One region of the Paraburkholderia sp. MM5477-R1 genome, then DNA from elsewhere that is predicted to be linked to it. Evidence: predicted binding sites of a transcription regulator. Region 1 holds the regulator's gene; each other region holds the start of a gene.

Region 1 (5,510 bases):
GATATCGAGGCCGCGCCGCTACTGTGCGCGGGTCTGATCGGCTATCGCACGTTGAGCATGGCGGGCGACGCCGAACGGATCGGCATCTACGGTTTCGGCGCGGCCGCGCATCTCGTCGCGCAGGTGGCGCGTCACCAGCAGCGCACCGTCTATGCGTTCACGCGTCCCGGCGACCACGCGGCCCAGCAACTCGCGCTGCGCCTCGGCGCGGCATGGGCCGGCGGCAGCGACGAGGCACCGCCCGGCGAACTCGACGCCGCGCTGCTGTTCGCGCCGGTCGGCGCACTGGTGCCGCTGGCGTTGCAGGCGGTCGCGAAAGGCGGCGTGGTGGTGTGCGGCGGCATTCATATGAGCGACATTCCGTCGTTCCCGTACGCGTTTCTGTGGGGCGAGCGGCGGGTGGTGTCGGTCGCGAATCTGACCCGCGACGATGGGCTTCAATTCATGCGCAGCGCCGCCGAGATGCAGCTCGCGATCGAGACGACGACTTACGCGTTGCGCGACGCGAACCGCGCGCTCGACGATCTGCGCAACGGCAACCTGACCGGCGCGGCCGTGCTCGCGGTCCGCCCGTGATCCGCTAGCGAGCCGTTGGCGCTTGATACAGATCAAGCCGCGCGCCGCGTCGGCGTTCATCATGTAAGCGCGAACCGTTGGCGTCCCCGTCACGGGCCGAGGTGTGAAGCGACGCGCTTGACGCGCCGCCTCGCGGTGCGACGATCCGAGGAGAGCCGATGAACACTGCTGCCGGGCGCAACACCTTCCACCGCGTGATGATCGCGTCCGCGGGCGGCAGTGGACTGCCGCTCGGCACGCGCGTCGCCCGGCAGTTGGTCGCGGCGGATGCGCGCTTTCGTCTCGTCGATATCGTTTGCAATCCAGCCGCGCTTTATCCGACGCTGATGCTCAGCTATCCGGACTGGTGCGAGGCGCATCGCGCGATGCTGCACGGCGCGCAGGCCGCGCTGCGCGACGCGGTGATCGCGTTGCACGGCGTCGTCGCGGCGACCGACGCCGAGATCGTCGATCTCACCGCGCTGCATCAGGGCGCGGCCGAAGCGCTCGCCCACACGGCGACGCAATAGGACGCGGATCTGGTCGCGGTGGCCGCGCATCCGCGTGAACATCGCCGGGACAGCCGTATCGATCCCGAGGAACTGGTCGCGTCGATCGGGCGTCCGGTGCTGTACATGCCGGCGAGGTCGACCGACGCGAGCGATGCCTCGGCGCTGAGCCGCGTGCTGGTCGCGATCGATGGCAGCGACACCGCGCTCGACGCGCTGCGCACCGCGCTCGCGGTAGCGCCGCCCGACGCGCGCATCAAGGTCGTCTACGCGGCCGACGACCGCTTCGCGTGGTGCGAATGGCTGCCGTTCGAAGTCGTGTCGCAGCATCGAATCGATGTCTTGCGGCGCGGCGCGGCGATGCTCGAACAAAGCCGGCGCGCGGCCGAAACCGCGTTGCTCGAGTTCGACGATGATTCCGGCGATGCGTCGAGCGCGATTCTGGACGAAGCGCAACGCTGGCACGCGGACCTGATCGTGATGGGTTCGCACGGCATGCGCGGCGCGCCGCACCCGTTGCCGGGGCACGTGACGTCGCGCACGCTGCGCGACGCGGCGTGTCCCGTGCTCGTGTGTCCGCGCGGCGCGTCGTCACTGCGGGCGGACGACGTGCCGCACGGCGAGTGGCGGGAGCCGTATCCGGGCAGTCCGGGCGGGCCCTTTTATCTGTAGCAGGAGCGCGCCACGCGCGTTGACAAATCCAACCTCAGTGGAGAATTGGCATGTACCAACATATCCTCGTCGCGCTAGACGGCAGTACTTTCTCGAAACGCGCGCTGAAAGAAGCGGTGAATCTCGCCGCGTTGACGAAGGGCGTCGTGCATCCGGTTTATGTGGTCGACAAGACGCCGCTCTTTTCCTATGCCGGCTATTACGACCCGCTCACGCTCGTCGAAGCCTTGCGCCAGGACGGCCAATTGGTGCTGCAGGAGGCCGAACAGGCCTGCGCCGCCGCCGATGTGCCTTGCCGCCCTGAAATGATCGAGTCGGAGAGCCTGTCCGACGACGTCGCCGCGATCGTGCTGCGCCACGGCGAGCAGATCCACGCCGATCTGCTTGTGCTAGGCACGCATGGGCGACGCGGCGTGCGGCGCCTCGTGATCGGCAGCGTGGCGGAGCGGGTGCTGCGTTTCTCGACCTGTCCGGTGCTGCTCATGCGCGAGCCAAGCACCGAGGATGCGCCCGCAGAGTAACCCGCGACAGCGGGGCGCGGCAGCGCGTGAACATTACGCGAGCGCGTCGGCCGGTATCTGGATCGAGATCCCGAAGCCATGGCCCGGCGAGCTGGTGAACGACACGTTGCCGCGCAACTGCCGCACGCGTTCGCGAATGCCGAGCAAACCGAATGAATCTGTTCCCTGCGACCGATCCAGCGCGACACCCACGCCGTCATCCTCGATATCGAGCGATACGATGGGGCCCGCGCAGGTCATGTCGATGCGTACGCGGCTGGCCTTGGCGTGCCGCGCGACGTTCGTCAACGCCTCCTGAACGATGCGAAACAGCGCCGTCGCCGCGAATTCGCCGCACACCGGCTCGGCCGGTTCGAGATGCACGCTCGAGCGCACGTCGTAGCGTTTCGTGAAGTCTTCGGCCAGCCAGTCGAGCGCGGCGGCGAGCCCGAGGTCGTCGAGCAGCGGGGGCCGCAGATCGGCGGCGATACGCCGCAGCGAAGCGGCCATCCAGTCGATCTGCTTTTGCAGTTCATGCGTCTGCGCGGCCAGCGGCTCGGTGTCGGCCTGGCTTTTCAGCTTCGCTTCGAGCAGCGCGACGCTCATTTTCAGCGCGGTCAGCCGTTGGCCGAGATCGTCGTGCAGTTCGCGCGCCATACGTTTCTGCTCGTTTTCGCGGGCGATCTGCACGTGCGTGGATACCTGATCCGCGCGTTCGAGTTCCGCGAGGCGCATACGCTCGGTCAGGTCGCGCGTGATCTTGGCGAAGCCGAGCAGCGCGCCCGACGCGTCGTGCACGGCGGAAACGACCACGTTGGCCCAGAAACGCGAGCCGTCGCGACGTACGCGCCAACCCTCGTCCTCGGTGCGGCCTACGGCTGCGGCGATTTCCAGTTCGCGGGCGGGCTTGCCGGCCGCGATGTCTTCCGGGGTATAGAACTTGGAGAAATGCTGGCCGATGATTTCTTCGGGCGTGTAGCCCTTGATGCGCTGTGCGCCGGGATTCCAGCTGGTCACGCGGCCGGACACGTCGAGCATGAAGATCGCATAGTCCTGAACCGCATCGATCAACATGAAATAGCGATCCTCGACGGGCACATCCGACACGGACGCCGCACCGGTGAAGCAGGAAGACTCGCCGCTCGACAGATCCATCGCTCCTCCGGGTGGTCACGCAAGGTCGCGCACCGCAACGCACCGAGTTATATCAGTTCGGGAGCGCTTGTTCCACCCCGCATGTCCCGCGAACGAACGTGAGGCGAGCGACGCGTCGGCGTTCAAACCCGAGCCAGTCCTTCCGCGTCTTCGATGCGGATCGTTTTGCCGTTCGCCTTGACGAGGCGCTCGCGCTGGAACTTCGAGAACATCCGGCTCACCGTTTCGAGCTTCATGCCCAGAAAGCAGCCGATTTCCTCGCGGGTCATGCGCAAATGAAACTCCGCCGCGGAGAAGCCGCGCGCCTTCAAGCGCTTCGACAGATTCAGCAGAAACGTCGCGACGCGCTGTTCGGCGGTCATCGTGCCGAGCAGCATCATCTGGCTCGATTCGCGCACGATCTCGCTGCTCATCATCTGGTAGATGTGATGCTGCATCGGCTTCATCTCGCGACAGATCGCCTCGAGCTGCGCGAACGGAATGATGCACACGACGCTGTCTTCGAGCGCGAGCGCATCGCAATTCTGCTTGCCCTCGCCGATGCCGTCGAGGCCGAGCGAGTCGCCGGCGATCTGGAAGCCGGTCACGTGCTCGCGGCCGTCGCGATGCATGACCACGGTCTTGAACGATCCGGCGCGGATCGCGTAGATGCTTTGAAACGCATCGCCCGCGCGATACAGCGTATCACCGCGTTTGATCGAGCGCGTCGAGCAGATCAACGTGTCGAGTCGGCTCAGTTCGTCGGATGTCAGCTCGGGCGGCATGCAGATCGCGCGCATCGCGCAGGTGGAGCAGCGCGGCACGGCGTAGCGTGTGGCCGCGGTGCGTGGCACGACGTGGATCGGTACGACGTGCGAAGTGCGGGGCGCGTCGTGGCGGGGTTCACAGACTGTGGCAACTTGCATGCTCGGCTCCTGGCGGTCAGACCGGATGCGCACGACGCGCATAGGCAATCGCTTCGATGGCACGGCAGGCGAGTTCGAACTCCGAGGTCTTGTCGAAGCAGAAGTCGGCGCCCGCCGCTTCGCACGCTCGGCGAAACGCCGTCGTGCAATGATTGGTCAACACGATGCTGACGATGGACGGCCGCACCCGCGACAGCGCCGCGAGCAGCAGCAGATTGGTCTTGCCCGAGAAGCACGGGTCCAGCACCGCGACATCGGCGCGACTCGCGACGATGTCGTCGAACGTGTGCTCGACGCCGGCGGACTCGCCGACGATTTCGATGCCGGGAATCAGCGCGATCAGGCAAGCAAGCCGGCGTCGGACCTCGGTCGCATCGTCGACGAGGAAGACTCTCGATAAGGTGGCTGGCGGAGCGGTGTCCATACTGACCAGTATTGGCGACCTCATCTCAGAAATATATCGGCGGGGATTTAAGCGGCGCTAGGAGTTCGGGTAGTGTTGTAGGAATATTCCTAGTGCATGGCTGGTGATGGGGTATGTAGCCGAGTGCGAGTACATGGCTACTTTCGACGTGACGGCTTCGAAGGTCGCAGGCATGCAGTTGATCAAGTAATCACTGAACAAGCCGATAAAGACCCATTGACCTGCGTCAAGCCGCGCGGCGGCCCGCGCTTCACACTGTCGGCGCGGACACGCGACGGCACCGCTTCGGTTCATGCCAGCGCTTTCACAGGGAGTCCAACATGTATGCACGAATTCTGGTTGCACTCGACGACAGTCCCAGCGCGCAGCGCGCCTTTGCCGAGGCGCTGAAGCTCGCGAAGCTGACGGGCGCCACACTCGAAGCCTGCTGCGTGGTAGGGCACGGCAAGTGGTCGGACAATGCCGATGTGGCTTTCGAGCCGGAACCGGCGGCCGCGGCGCAAGAATTCGCCAGCCGCGCGCTCGATGCGCCGCGCGAGCTGATGCGCGAGGCGCAGGTGCCCGGCGGCGTGCGGGTGATCGACGCGTACGCCGAAAGCGTGTCCGCGGTGCTCGCGCGCGTCGCCGACGAAATCGAAGCCGATCTGATCGTGATGGGAACGCACGGCCGCCACGGCGTGCAGCGCTTTCTGCTCGGCAGCGTCGCCGAGTCGCTCGTGCGTGCGACCGACAAGCCGGTGCTGATCGTGCGGCATGACGAACACGGGCACGCGCGGCCCTGAAGCGCCGC
Region 2 (5,510 bases), on a different contig from region 1:
GCGCTCGTCGGCTGCGAGCAGGTCCGCCTCCTCCAGATCCCCGAGGATGCGCCGGCACGCCAGCGCATAGCGCTCGCCCGCCTCGCTGAGCCGGATCGTGCGCGTGGTGCGGTGTAGCAGCGGCGTGCCCGTGTGCGTCTCCAGAAACGCGATGGCCCGGCTCACAGCCGCGGGCGAGCGGCCCAGCCGACGGCCTGCGCCCGCCAGACTGCCCTCGTCGAGCGTGGCGACGAATACCTTCATGGCGTCGATACGGTCCATTGCGTGTTTGAGCTTGAGATTGGGCCTAGGTGGCGCCGCAGTCTTTTAGGGCGGTGAGTTCCGGCACGATCTTAGCGGAATACGAGAAGCGACAGCGTGGCATGCACGGCTGCACAATCGTAAGACTGAATGTGGCGCTAGTGGGGCGCTTGGCATACCCTGAAGAAGTTGTTCAGCAGATCCTGGTACGCTCCGCTGCCGCTAGCGGGCTGGGTACGTCAAATGTCGCGAGCACCGCGAGCTTGCTGCGCCCGTGGTGATGGCACTCCGCGTGCAAGCTCAGCCAGCGTTTTTTGTGGCGTCTCAGCCTCAACGTTTCCATCCCGTTCGCTCGACCCGATGACCAACCTCAAACATTCATCCGCGACCGCGACGGCGACGCGAATCGCAGCCGGCGATGACCGCACGCAATACGACTCTTTCTCGATCCTGTTGCATTGGATCACGGTGATTCTGGTGTTGGCCCAATTTGGACTCGCCCAAACCTGGGGGTTTGCGCCTAAACCCACGCGTCACCTGATGATCGTTTCCCACATGTCGTTTGGAATATTGCTTTCGGCCGTGTTGATCGTGCGCATTGGGTGGCGTCTGATACCCGGACATCAAACTCCCGTGTCTGCCGCGGGATGGGTCGAGCGGGCCGCGAAAGGCGTCCACTATGTTCTGTACGCGCTGCTGGTCGGCGAAGCGGTACTGGGTTTCGTACTGCGATGGTCCGGCAACGAATCGATGAGCTTTTTCGGGCTGCTGATGCCCTCTCCGTTCGCGCCGACCAGTAAGGCGACGCATCACGCCATTGGTGAGGCTCATGATTTCGTCGGCTGGGCCATCATCGTCATCGCGGCGGGACATGCCGCCGCCGCGCTGTTTCATCACTATGTGCTGCGCGACGACGTGCTCAAGCGCATGCTGCCGGGCAAAGCGGGCGACGCGTAGGCCGCTCACTTGCCCGCCCGGCGCTCGACCGATAACGAAACAATCGGCTTGCTCGCGCTGAAGCACACCCATTCGGGTGTGAAGGCGCGCGAGCGCTTTCCTGCAGACTGGCGCGCGCTTCAGCCGGACCTTCGCCGCAACAAAAGGGCGCGCCCGTGACAGCGCGCCATCCTCGCGTGTCAGTCGATGGTCAACCGCTTGCGATCGCCCGACGCCTTTTTCGGCAAGCTGAGCGACAGCACGCCATCCCTGTACTCGGCTTTCGCGTTCGCCTCGTCGACCTCGCCGCCGAGCGCAAACGAGCGGCTGAAGGTGCCGGCGTAGCGCTCGCGGCGGATCACCCGCCGCGACGACGCGTCGTTGATCCACGTCAAGCGTGCCCGCCCGACCCGTCACGCGCAAAACCTGAAAAACCCGCTATGCAGCAGCACGGGCCTGGCGCCGATCTCGTCGAGCAGACGCCGGGCGGCCTGTTCGATCTGGGAACGGTGCGCGAGGAACGCCTGGAGCAGATCGTCTTCCCGCAGCGAGCGCGCGCCGAAATGGTCTTCGAGCGCCTCGGCCGTGATCGCGCACTGCACGGGCCGATCGTCGACGAGCGCCGCAAACGCCAGCACCAGATCGCGGGCGCAGTATTCGGGCATGCAGGACGGAAAGGAAATGTGCATGGTGACGCCCCCCACGGGCATGAAGTGCCGCATCGGCGGATGCGAGGTAGCGGACCCGCCGCGACGTCTCCAGCTTAATCACGCAATCCACGGCGGATTTGACGTACGTCAAGGCGGAGTCGCGCACGGTCCGCGCAGGCCCCGTTTGCCGCGGCCCTGTCAGCGCGAACGGGTCATTCGCCCGTGCGCGTCACGGAACCCACAGCGGCGTCGCTGCGTCGAGCGGCGGCGTCGATCGTCTGCCGCAACGCCTTCAGTTCAGCGTGCAGGCGCACGATTTCATCGTTCAGATGCTTGATATCCCGATGCATCTCGCGTCGCAACGCCCTCTCTTCCTTGCCGATGAATGCCGCGGCGATGCTCGCGAAGACCAGCGACAACATGCCGTAGCCGAGCAGCACGACAAATGCCGCGAACACACGCGATGCGGGCGTCGTCGGCGCGATGTCGCCATAGCCCACCGTCGCGCTGCTTTCGAACGCAAGCCACAGCCCTTCGGAGTACGAGTGCACGTGTGGTTCGAGCCAGTAAAATCCGGCGCCGGCCATCGCGAGCACGAGCGCGCCGGCGAGCAGCAGCCACATCAATCGGTTCGGCGTGACGAATTCGCGCAGCGACAGCACGATGCGCAACGCGACGACACCCATGAACGACAGCCGCAGCAGCCATTCGACGGGCTGCCACGGCGGCGTTCCGAAACCGGTGCTGAGCGCCGCGCCCAACGCGATGAGCAGGTCGAGCCAGTTGTTCGCGAGCAGCGTCTTCGGCCGTCTGCTCAGATGGGCCAGCCAGGTGAGCGACAACGCGAAGCCGGCGAACATGCCGACGTATAGTGTCCGCGACAGGCTCAGCGCCAGCGGCGTGGGCACCGTCAGTTCGACGTAGAACGCGGGGATCGCGCAAAAGCTCAGCGCGCACAGCCCCCAGCGCAGGCGGCGCCATGCCCGCACGGCGCGCGGACCGTCGTGCGCGCTGGCACCGCCCAATCCGTAGCCGCCGAGGCCGTGGTCGATCATGTGGTCCGTCATCGCGCGAATGGCTTCCGGCCTGTCGGGTTTCGCGCGATATCGTCGTGGTGCCGCAAACGCACCGAGGCCGCGCGATCATCGTTGCAGGCTAACCGACCCGCGGCTGTCAGCCTTGATGCAGATCAGTGCTGGTGCAATGCGTGCGCGATCAGCCTGTCAGAACGGGTGCAGCACCGCTTGCGCGACGCCGGCCGCCACACACAGCACGACGACCGCAAGCGGGGGCACCTTCCAGCGCAGCAACAGCAAAAAGCCGATGCACGCCACGGCGAAATCCGTCGCCGACAGGACCGCGCTCGTCCACACCGGCGAATAGAGCGCGGCGGCCAGCAGGCCGACCACCGCGGCATTGACGCCGGCAAGCGCCGCCGCCATCGCCGCACGCGCGCGCAGCGCCTGCCACCACGGCAATGCGGCGAGAACGAGCAGCAGACCCGGCAGAAAGATGCCCACTGTCGCCAGCAGTGCGCCGCTCCAGTGTCTGGGTGGCAGCGCCATCATCCAGCCGAGAAACGCCGCGAACGTGAACAGCGGTCCGGGTACGGCCTGGGCCGCGCCATAGCCGGCCAGGAAGTCGTTGGGCGCGACCCATCCGGTCGCGACGGTTGCCCGCTGCAACAACGGCAGCACCACGTGGCCGCCTCCGAACACGAGCGCGCCGGAGCGATAGAACGCATCGAATACGCGGATGCCTTGCGAGGTCCCGCTTGCCGCCCATAGCGGCAACGCGAACAGCAATGCGCAAAAGACCACTAGCGCGACGATGCCTGCCGTGCGCGACACCTGAAAATCGCCGGCCCGCAGAGGAATGGCGCGTGGCGCCTGCACCGCCGTGGTCCGGCACAGCGCGACACCGAGCACGGCGCCGGCGCCGATCACGATCAGTTGGGCGTAGACGGTGCCAGGCACGCTGAGCAATCCGAGCGATGCGAGCGCGATCGCCGCGCGGCGGCGATCCGGACACAGACGCCGCGCCATGTCCCAGACAGCCTGCGCGACGACGGCCACCGCGACGAGCTTCAGGCCGTGAATCACGCCCGTGCCGAGCGCGCCGCCCAGGTCCGGCGCGATCGCGGCAAAGGCCAGCATCACGAGTACCGACGGCAGCGTGAAGCCGCACCAGGCCGCTAGCCCCCCACCCCACCCGGCCCGCAGCAGCCCGATAGAAAACCCCGCCTGGCTGCTCGCGGGTCCCGGCAGAAATTGGCACAGGCCGATCAGGTCGGTGAAGGCTTCATCGTCGAGCCAGCGGCGCCGCTCGACGAACTCGCGCCGGAAGTAGCCGATGTGAGCGATCGGACCGCCGAAACTGGTCAGCCCGAGTTTCAGGAAGACGATGAAAACCTCGATCACGCGCGTGAGCCGTGAGCGGCGCGGCGACGACAAATCAGTATCCATGGATGTGCGGGTTCGAGCGCTGCCGATTTCGAGAGCCGGCGGGCAAGGCGCCGTCGACGGGCTTCGTGTTTGACGACGCACAGTATAGAGGCCTACGGCGCGACCACGCGCCGCACCCGCGCTTGATCTGGGTCAATCGCGCCCCTTGCTTCCCGCAACACACTGGTCGCGACATCCAGAGCACTGTTCGAGTCATGCGCGCAGCCGCGCCGCCGATCGTTGGATATCGGCAGTCGCGGTGTGCCCGTCGCATATCACTCATTCAAGCCAGCGAGGAGACTATGTCCACTGTCGCCATCAACCATCAAGCGCCGGAAACGGCGGCCCCGCCGCTTCTGACGGACACGGCCATCGACGGCATGGCCGCCTACGAAGCGCTCGTCAACGAAGCGCGCAGCGACCGGACCGGCTTCTGGGCGCGGCTCGCGCGCGAGCATCTGAGCTGGCACCGGCCCTTCACCAAGGTACTCGACGAATCGAGCGCACCGTTCTTCAAATGGTTCGACGACGGTCTGTTGAACGCGTCGTACAACTGCCTCGATCGTCATCTGCACGACGGCAATGCCAACAAGACCGCGATCATTTTCGAGGCCGACGACGGCAGCGTGACGACAATCACCTACCGGCAACTGCATGCGCGCGTGTGCCGCCTCGCGAACGCGCTGCGCGCGCGCGGCATCGCGTGTGGGGACCGCGTGATGATCTATCTGCCGATGTCGATCGAAGGCGTCGTCGCGATGCAGGCCTGCGCGCGCATCGGCGCGTTGCATTCAGTCGTGTTCGGCGGCTTCTCAGCGAAGTCGCTGCATGAACGGATGGTCGATGTCGGCGCCGTCGCCGTCATTACCGCCGACGAGCAGATGCGCGGCGGCAAGAACCTGCCGTTGAAATCCGTCGTCGACGAAGCGCTGAAAATGGCAGGCACCGACGGCATCCATACCGTGATCGTCTATCGGCGTACGGGCGGCTCGATCCTGTGGGACGAACCGCGCGACTGCTGGCTGCACGAACTCGAAGCGGCCCAACCCGACACCTGCGAGCCCGAATGGGTCGGTGCCGAGCATCCGCTGTTCGTGCTGTACACGTCCGGTTCGACCGGCACGCCGAAGGGCGTGCAGCACAGTACGGCGGGCTATCTGCTGTGGGCCGCCGTCACGATGAAGTGGACCTTCGACCTCCGCGCGGACGACGTGTACTGGTGCACGGCCGACATCGGCTG
Region 3 (5,510 bases), on a different contig from region 1:
GGCATGGAAAGCGCAGATGTGATCGTGGCGATCAATACCGACCCGAACGCACCCATCTTCGATTTCGCACACTACGGGATTGTGGGCAATGCGTTGCAAGTGTTGCCCGCGCTGAAGCAGGCATTTGTGGAGCATTTGACCCGGCGCCGCAAGCAGGCTGCCTGAGGAGAATCACGATGAGAAAACCTTCACAGTTCGATGTGATTGTGGTCGGCGCCGGTCCGTCCGGCAACGCTGCCGCTTACACGATGGCCAATGCAGGTCTGGAAGTGCTGCAGATCGAGCGCGGCGAATATCCGGGCAGCAAAAACGTTCAGGGTGCGATCCTGTACGCGAAGGCGCTCGAAGAGATCATCCCGGACTTCCGCGACGATGCGCCGCTGGAGCGCCACATCATCGAGCAGCGGATGTGGATGCTCGACGATACGTCGTTTGTCGGTACACATGTGCGCAGCGAGGATTACAACAAGCCGCCCTATAACCGCTACACGATCATCCGCGCGCAGTTCGACAAATGGTTTTCATCGAAAGTGCGCGAAGCCGGCGCACTGCTGCTCTGCGAGACCACGGTGAAGGAACTGATCATGGACGGCGACGTGGTGGTCGGCGTGCAGTGCGACCGCGAGCACGGCGATGTCTATGCCGACGTGGTGGTGCTCGCCGACGGCGTGAATTCGACGCTCGCGCGCAAGGCGGGCTTTCATGGAGAGATCGGGGCCGGCAACGTTGCGCTCGCCGTCAAGGAGATTCTCTTCATGCCGGAGGAGACGATCCGCCAGCGCTTCAACGTCGGCGAGGACGACGGCGTCGTGATCGAGATGGTCGGCAGGATCACCGACGGCATGATGGGCACTGGCTTCCTCTATACCAACAAGGAATCGCTCACCATAGGCGTGGGCTGCATGCTGAGCGACTTCAAGAAAAACCCCAACCGCACGAGCCCCTACGCGCTCCTCGAAAAGATGAAGCAGCACCCGTCGATCGCACCGCTGATTGCGGGCGGCGAGATGAAGGAGTATTGCGCGCATCTGATTCCCGAAGGCGGTTTTCACGCAATCCCGCAGGTCTACGGCAACGGCTGGATGATCGTTGGCGATTCAGGCGGTTTCGTGAACGCCGCGCACCGAGAAGGATCGAATCTTGCGATGACCACGGGACGCCTCGCCGCCGAAACGGTGATCCACGCGAAAGCCGCGGGCCACGGCTACCGCGCCGGCACGCTCAAGGCCTACAAGGCCGCGCTCGATCAGAGCTTCGTGATGAAAGACCTGCACAAGTACCGCGACATGCCGGCCGTGCTGCACCAGAATCCGCAGTTCTTCACGACCTACCCCGACCTCATGGCACGCGCCGCGCGCACGATGATCACGGTCGACGGTAAGGACAAGAAAAGCAAGGAGCGCGAGATTTTTTCGAGCTTCCGCACAGCCCGTTCGCTTTCCGGCATCGTGGGTGACGCCTACAAACTCCTGAGGGCCTTCCGATGAGCACCCTACCCGTCAACGTAGAGGAAAAGCTGTTCCAGAACCGTTATCGCGTCGATGCAGGACGGCCGCACGTCCACATCAAGGATGCCGACGTCTGCCAGAGCGAATGCAGCGCGAAGAGTTGCACCTTCGTCTGCCCGGCCTCGTGCTACAAGGCCGAAGGCAACGGCGCGGTGACGCTGATCACCGACGGCTGCCTCGAATGCGGCAGTTGCCGCATCCTCTGCACCGACCACCAGAATATCGAGTGGGACTACCCGCGCGGTGGTCACGGCATCCTGTTCAAGTTCGGTTGAGGAACATCGTCATTGCCAGAGCAGAACGACATGTGTTTGCTTGCACCGAGAACCGGCCGCCGCCGCATCCGCGGGGCGCCTGCGCGGGCGGCAAGGGCTCGGCCGCGCTGCTGAAGGTCTTCTGGGCGGAACAGCAGAAACGCCAGGCGCCCGATACCGTCGCGATCACATATTCGGGCTGCCTCGGCCCGTAGTGGGAGCGTCGCTGCAACGGGCCGTCTGAGGAGACACATGGCCCAACGAACCGGCGATGACAGCGCCGCGTTCGCACCACCTTAGTCGAGATACGGGCCGCTCCCCATCGTGATCGTGCCAAGGTCCGCGCCAAATCCAGATTTGACTTCTCCGAGCCATTCGCCTCAGTCGCGATGTCGCGGCCCCGACACGCCGCAAGTCCGACAGTCCTTTCAGAGACGCTTGATCTCGACACCGTATTTCCTCAGCGCGTAGCCAATCTGGCGCGGCGTCAGTCCAAGCAGCCGCGCCGCCTTTGCCTGCACCCAGCCGGATCTTTCCATGGCGGCGATGAGACGCTCGCGGTTGGTCATCTTCGCATCACTTCCGAGGACTGCGCCGCCAGCCGCTAACGGAGCCCGCTCGCTGCCGACAGGCTGGACCGCAACTGCGCCCGACGTAACAGCCTGGGCCCCCGGCGTAGCCGGCTTCACGGGCACTGGTACGATTCGCCCGGGCTGCAGCGCAATTTCGTCCGATCGGCTCTTCCACAGCATCGCGGACAGGCACTGGCCGTGGCAGCAGGCAAAGTCGTTTCTCACGATCGCTGGTCCCGGCGCCAAGGTCGCGCTCCGCTGCACGCAATTCTCGAGCTCGCGGACATTGCCGGGAAAACCGCAGTTCATCAATACTTCAATCGCGCTCGCATCGAAGGTCAGCGTACGGCCGTTCTCGCTGTTGAAATTCTCGAGAAACTCAACGGCGAGGAGCGGAATATCACTGCGCCTTTCACGCAACGGCGGCAACAGCAAGGGAACCACGCAGAGGCGATAATAAAGGTCGGCGCGGAACTCGTTCCTTGCCACCGCCTCTTCCAGGTTTTTATTCGTGGCGGCAATCACGCGAACATCGACCTTAATGGTCTGGTTGCTGCCGACGCGCTCGAATTCTTGCTCCTGCAGGACGCGCAGCAGCTTTGCCTGGAACGAGGCCGAGATCTCGCCGATCTCGTCCAGAAACAGCGTCCCCTTGTCGGCGAGCTCGAAGCGCCCCTTGCGCGAATTGAAGGCGCTGGTAAAGGCACCCTTCTCATGACCGAACAATTCGGATTCCAGCACCGTCTCATGGAGCGCCGCGCAATTGAGCTTGATGAAGGGCCGCTTGGCGCGCGGCGACAGCTCGTGAACGGCCTTGGCGACCAGCTCCTTCCCGGTACCGGATTCGCCGCGCAACAGAACTGTGCTGTTCGATTCGGCTACCACCGCGATCTTCGCGAGCAGCTTGCGCAGCGCCGGGCTGTCGCCAATGATCCCCTCGATCTGAAACTTCTTACGCTCCCCTGCAGGGTGCTTGAGCTCGGACAATGGCTTTTGCAGCCCGTCCTTCCCCGCCATCAGTCGCTCGCGGTCGCTCTTGAAAAAGCGATGCAGCTTCACCGTCTGCCCCACCAGGTTGGCGACCATGGTAAGCAGCCGCACGTCGTAATCGAGCCGGAAGTTCGACCCATAGTCCAGGATACGGTCGATGGTCAGCGTGCCTATGACTTTCGCGTCGATGCGAATAGGGACGCCAATGAACGACACTCGCATGTTGTCGGAGGCACCGAGCACGCCCATGTCGGCGGCACTGAAGCCCGAATGCACCGCTATGTTCTCGGCGACGAGCGGCCTGTCCGTCGCCATGATCTGGTCAATTGCCTTCTGCGGCAGGCGCGTCCGGTAGTGCTCATCGCTGCCTTCGCTCCAGTCCGCGCCAACGGTAATGTCCGGTACGCCATCATCGTCGAAGAGAGAGACGATACCGAGCCGCATCTGAACAAACGATTGCAGGAGATCGATGACGTTGGCCAACGTGACTTCGAGCCGGTAGGGGGCGGTCAGTACCTTCGATATTTCGAAGATGCCGGTAAGCACGCTCTCGTGCCACTGCACAATAGGAACCGCGTGGTCCGTCTCGGACTTTGAGCCAGGCCTTTCGCGTACGGAAGCGATATGCAGCATGACGACGTCCCCGTTGTGGGGACCGTGCTCCCCGTCACCTTGTTCGGATTTGCGGGCATTGTGTTGCATATCATCCTCGATCTGGCGCCCAATTTCACGGGCTGACTTCAAAAGATAATGCCTTTTCATGGAAGGACGGTGAAACTGTAGTGCCTTGATGTACTTATTTTCTGCTTTTGCGATCTCGCTGCGTGGATTCCGTTAGGAACTCGAGTTCCATTGATGTCGCTCAAATCAACTGCGATTTGTCTACTCCAGGTGCAGCCGATTACAGGTGTCGTCCATCATTGATTGCTGCCTCGGTGCCCGTGAGATAACTCGCCGCATCCGAGCATAGGACGAAGATGATCTATCTTTGCGACCTCTTCGGGCGTGCCCGCCCGGTGCAGCGGGATATTTGGCACAAGAAGCGCTTCCGTGTCGGGCGACAAAATGTCCGTCTTGAACTGGCCGAGGACGTATGGAAACTGTTTTCAGATCATCAGATCCGAGCCTATCGGTCCGATTAATCTGGTTTGGTAAGTCATGGCTGCGTTAGCGTAACGTTTCAGGTGCAAAAAAAAGCCCTCCGGGCTCCAGGTGCCAGCCATCCTCACTACCTCTATTGTTTTGGCAACCCCAAGTATCTTCACAGGCGCTGGGCCAGTAGCCGTCGTACTTGCGCACGTTCTGGCCAAGGAAATCGAAACCGTCTGCAATGTTCGTGATCCGGGTCTTCTCTTCCGAGCGCTCCAGACCTTGAGCGGCCATAAACTGCCTGAGCGCCGGAAGCACCTCGAATTCGAGCACTTCTTTCGACATACCGGTCACAATAAAGTCATCGGCGTAGCGAACGACGTTGAGTTGGGCCTTGCTGCGTGCCGCCGCGGTGAGATTACGCTCGGTCATCAGAGCATCGAGCACGACGAGCAGATTTAGATCGAGGCCCTTGAAACGCATGATCCCAACTTATCCATAGTGTGGATGCGTTCCATCAAAACAATCGATTTTACGAAATGTACGGCATGGAGGATAGTGTTCCTGGTAAATCCATTTCAATTTCGCAAACCTGCTGGCGCCTTCGTCGTGCCGGGGTAGCGGATGAAGTGTGTCGTAGAACTGAGCGAAGCCGAGGAAATGACGTTGCAGCAGTTGTCGATCAATCACATGCATCGGGACACGCGCACGCGAGCGGCGGCCCTGTCGCCGCTCGGACACAGGATCAAGCGCAAGCTCACCGCCGAGCAACTCGGCGTGAGCGGGCAGTCGATCTGTGACTGGCTCACGCATGGCGCAACAGCGGCGTGTCCGGCCCGATGGGCGGCCATAACGGTGGGCACGTGAAGCACCACTGGCGGCGCTTCATCACCTGGACGAAGGAAATCGCAGATCCCGAACTCGCTGAACTTTCTCGGCGGACACGGCACCAAATTTCAAGTCAATTTCTCGTGGACGCTCTCATGAATACTGCGGCAAAACGTCGGGCCGGAGAAATAGAATTTGGGCATATCAAGATGGTTGTCTGTCTTTGCCCTGACGCCGAGAGAAATCCTCAGGTGTTCGCCGAGCATCAA

Evidence for each region. Region 1 encodes FNR, which switches genes on or off when oxygen is low (the NO sensors DNR and NnrR bind a similar motif). Its sites were predicted from a motif close to TTGATNNNNATCAA; they were not measured.
Region 2: OKW35_RS35955 (potassium channel family protein) is a predicted target of FNR. The motif match lies at 3,006-3,019, and genes of this name have one in related genera.
Region 3: nifA (nif-specific transcriptional activator NifA) is a predicted target of FNR. The motif match lies at 4,177-4,190, and genes of this name have one in related genera.

What each region holds. Positions count from the first base shown of each region.
Region 1 covers NZ_JBNDMC010000005.1:150,354-155,863, forward strand. Annotated here, with positions in the region: gene OKW35_RS12990 (zinc-dependent alcohol dehydrogenase family protein) at 1-576, shown strand, start outside; gene OKW35_RS12995 (hypothetical protein) at 735-1,085, shown strand; gene OKW35_RS13000 (universal stress protein) at 1,104-1,736, shown strand; gene OKW35_RS13005 (universal stress protein) at 1,787-2,257, shown strand; gene OKW35_RS13010 (PAS domain-containing sensor histidine kinase) at 2,291-3,391, opposite strand; gene fnr (fumarate/nitrate reduction transcriptional regulator Fnr) at 3,514-4,296, opposite strand; gene OKW35_RS13020 (response regulator) at 4,313-4,720, opposite strand; gene OKW35_RS13025 (universal stress protein) at 5,041-5,502, shown strand.
Region 2 covers NZ_JBNDMC010000007.1:1,543,059-1,548,568, reverse strand. Annotated here, with positions in the region: gene OKW35_RS35975 (LysR family transcriptional regulator) at 1-261, opposite strand, end outside; gene OKW35_RS35970 (cytochrome b) at 601-1,197, shown strand; partial or broken gene OKW35_RS35965 (Hsp20/alpha crystallin family protein) at 1,377-1,544, opposite strand; gene OKW35_RS35960 (DUF1488 domain-containing protein) at 1,590-1,865, opposite strand; gene OKW35_RS35955 (potassium channel family protein) at 2,039-2,893, opposite strand; gene chrA (chromate efflux transporter) at 3,050-4,291, opposite strand; gene acs (acetate--CoA ligase) at 4,651-5,510, shown strand, end outside.
Region 3 covers NZ_JBNDMC010000007.1:2,256,070-2,261,579, forward strand. Annotated here, with positions in the region: gene OKW35_RS39480 (electron transfer flavoprotein subunit alpha/FixB family protein) at 1-165, shown strand, start outside; gene OKW35_RS39485 (FAD-dependent oxidoreductase) at 177-1,487, shown strand; gene OKW35_RS39490 (ferredoxin family protein) at 1,484-1,783, shown strand; gene OKW35_RS39495 (hypothetical protein) at 1,816-1,977, shown strand; gene nifA (nif-specific transcriptional activator NifA) at 2,191-4,026, opposite strand; partial or broken gene OKW35_RS39505 (reverse transcriptase domain-containing protein) at 4,606-4,818, opposite strand; gene OKW35_RS39510 (hypothetical protein) at 5,038-5,280, shown strand; gene OKW35_RS39515 (hypothetical protein) at 5,277-5,510, shown strand, end outside.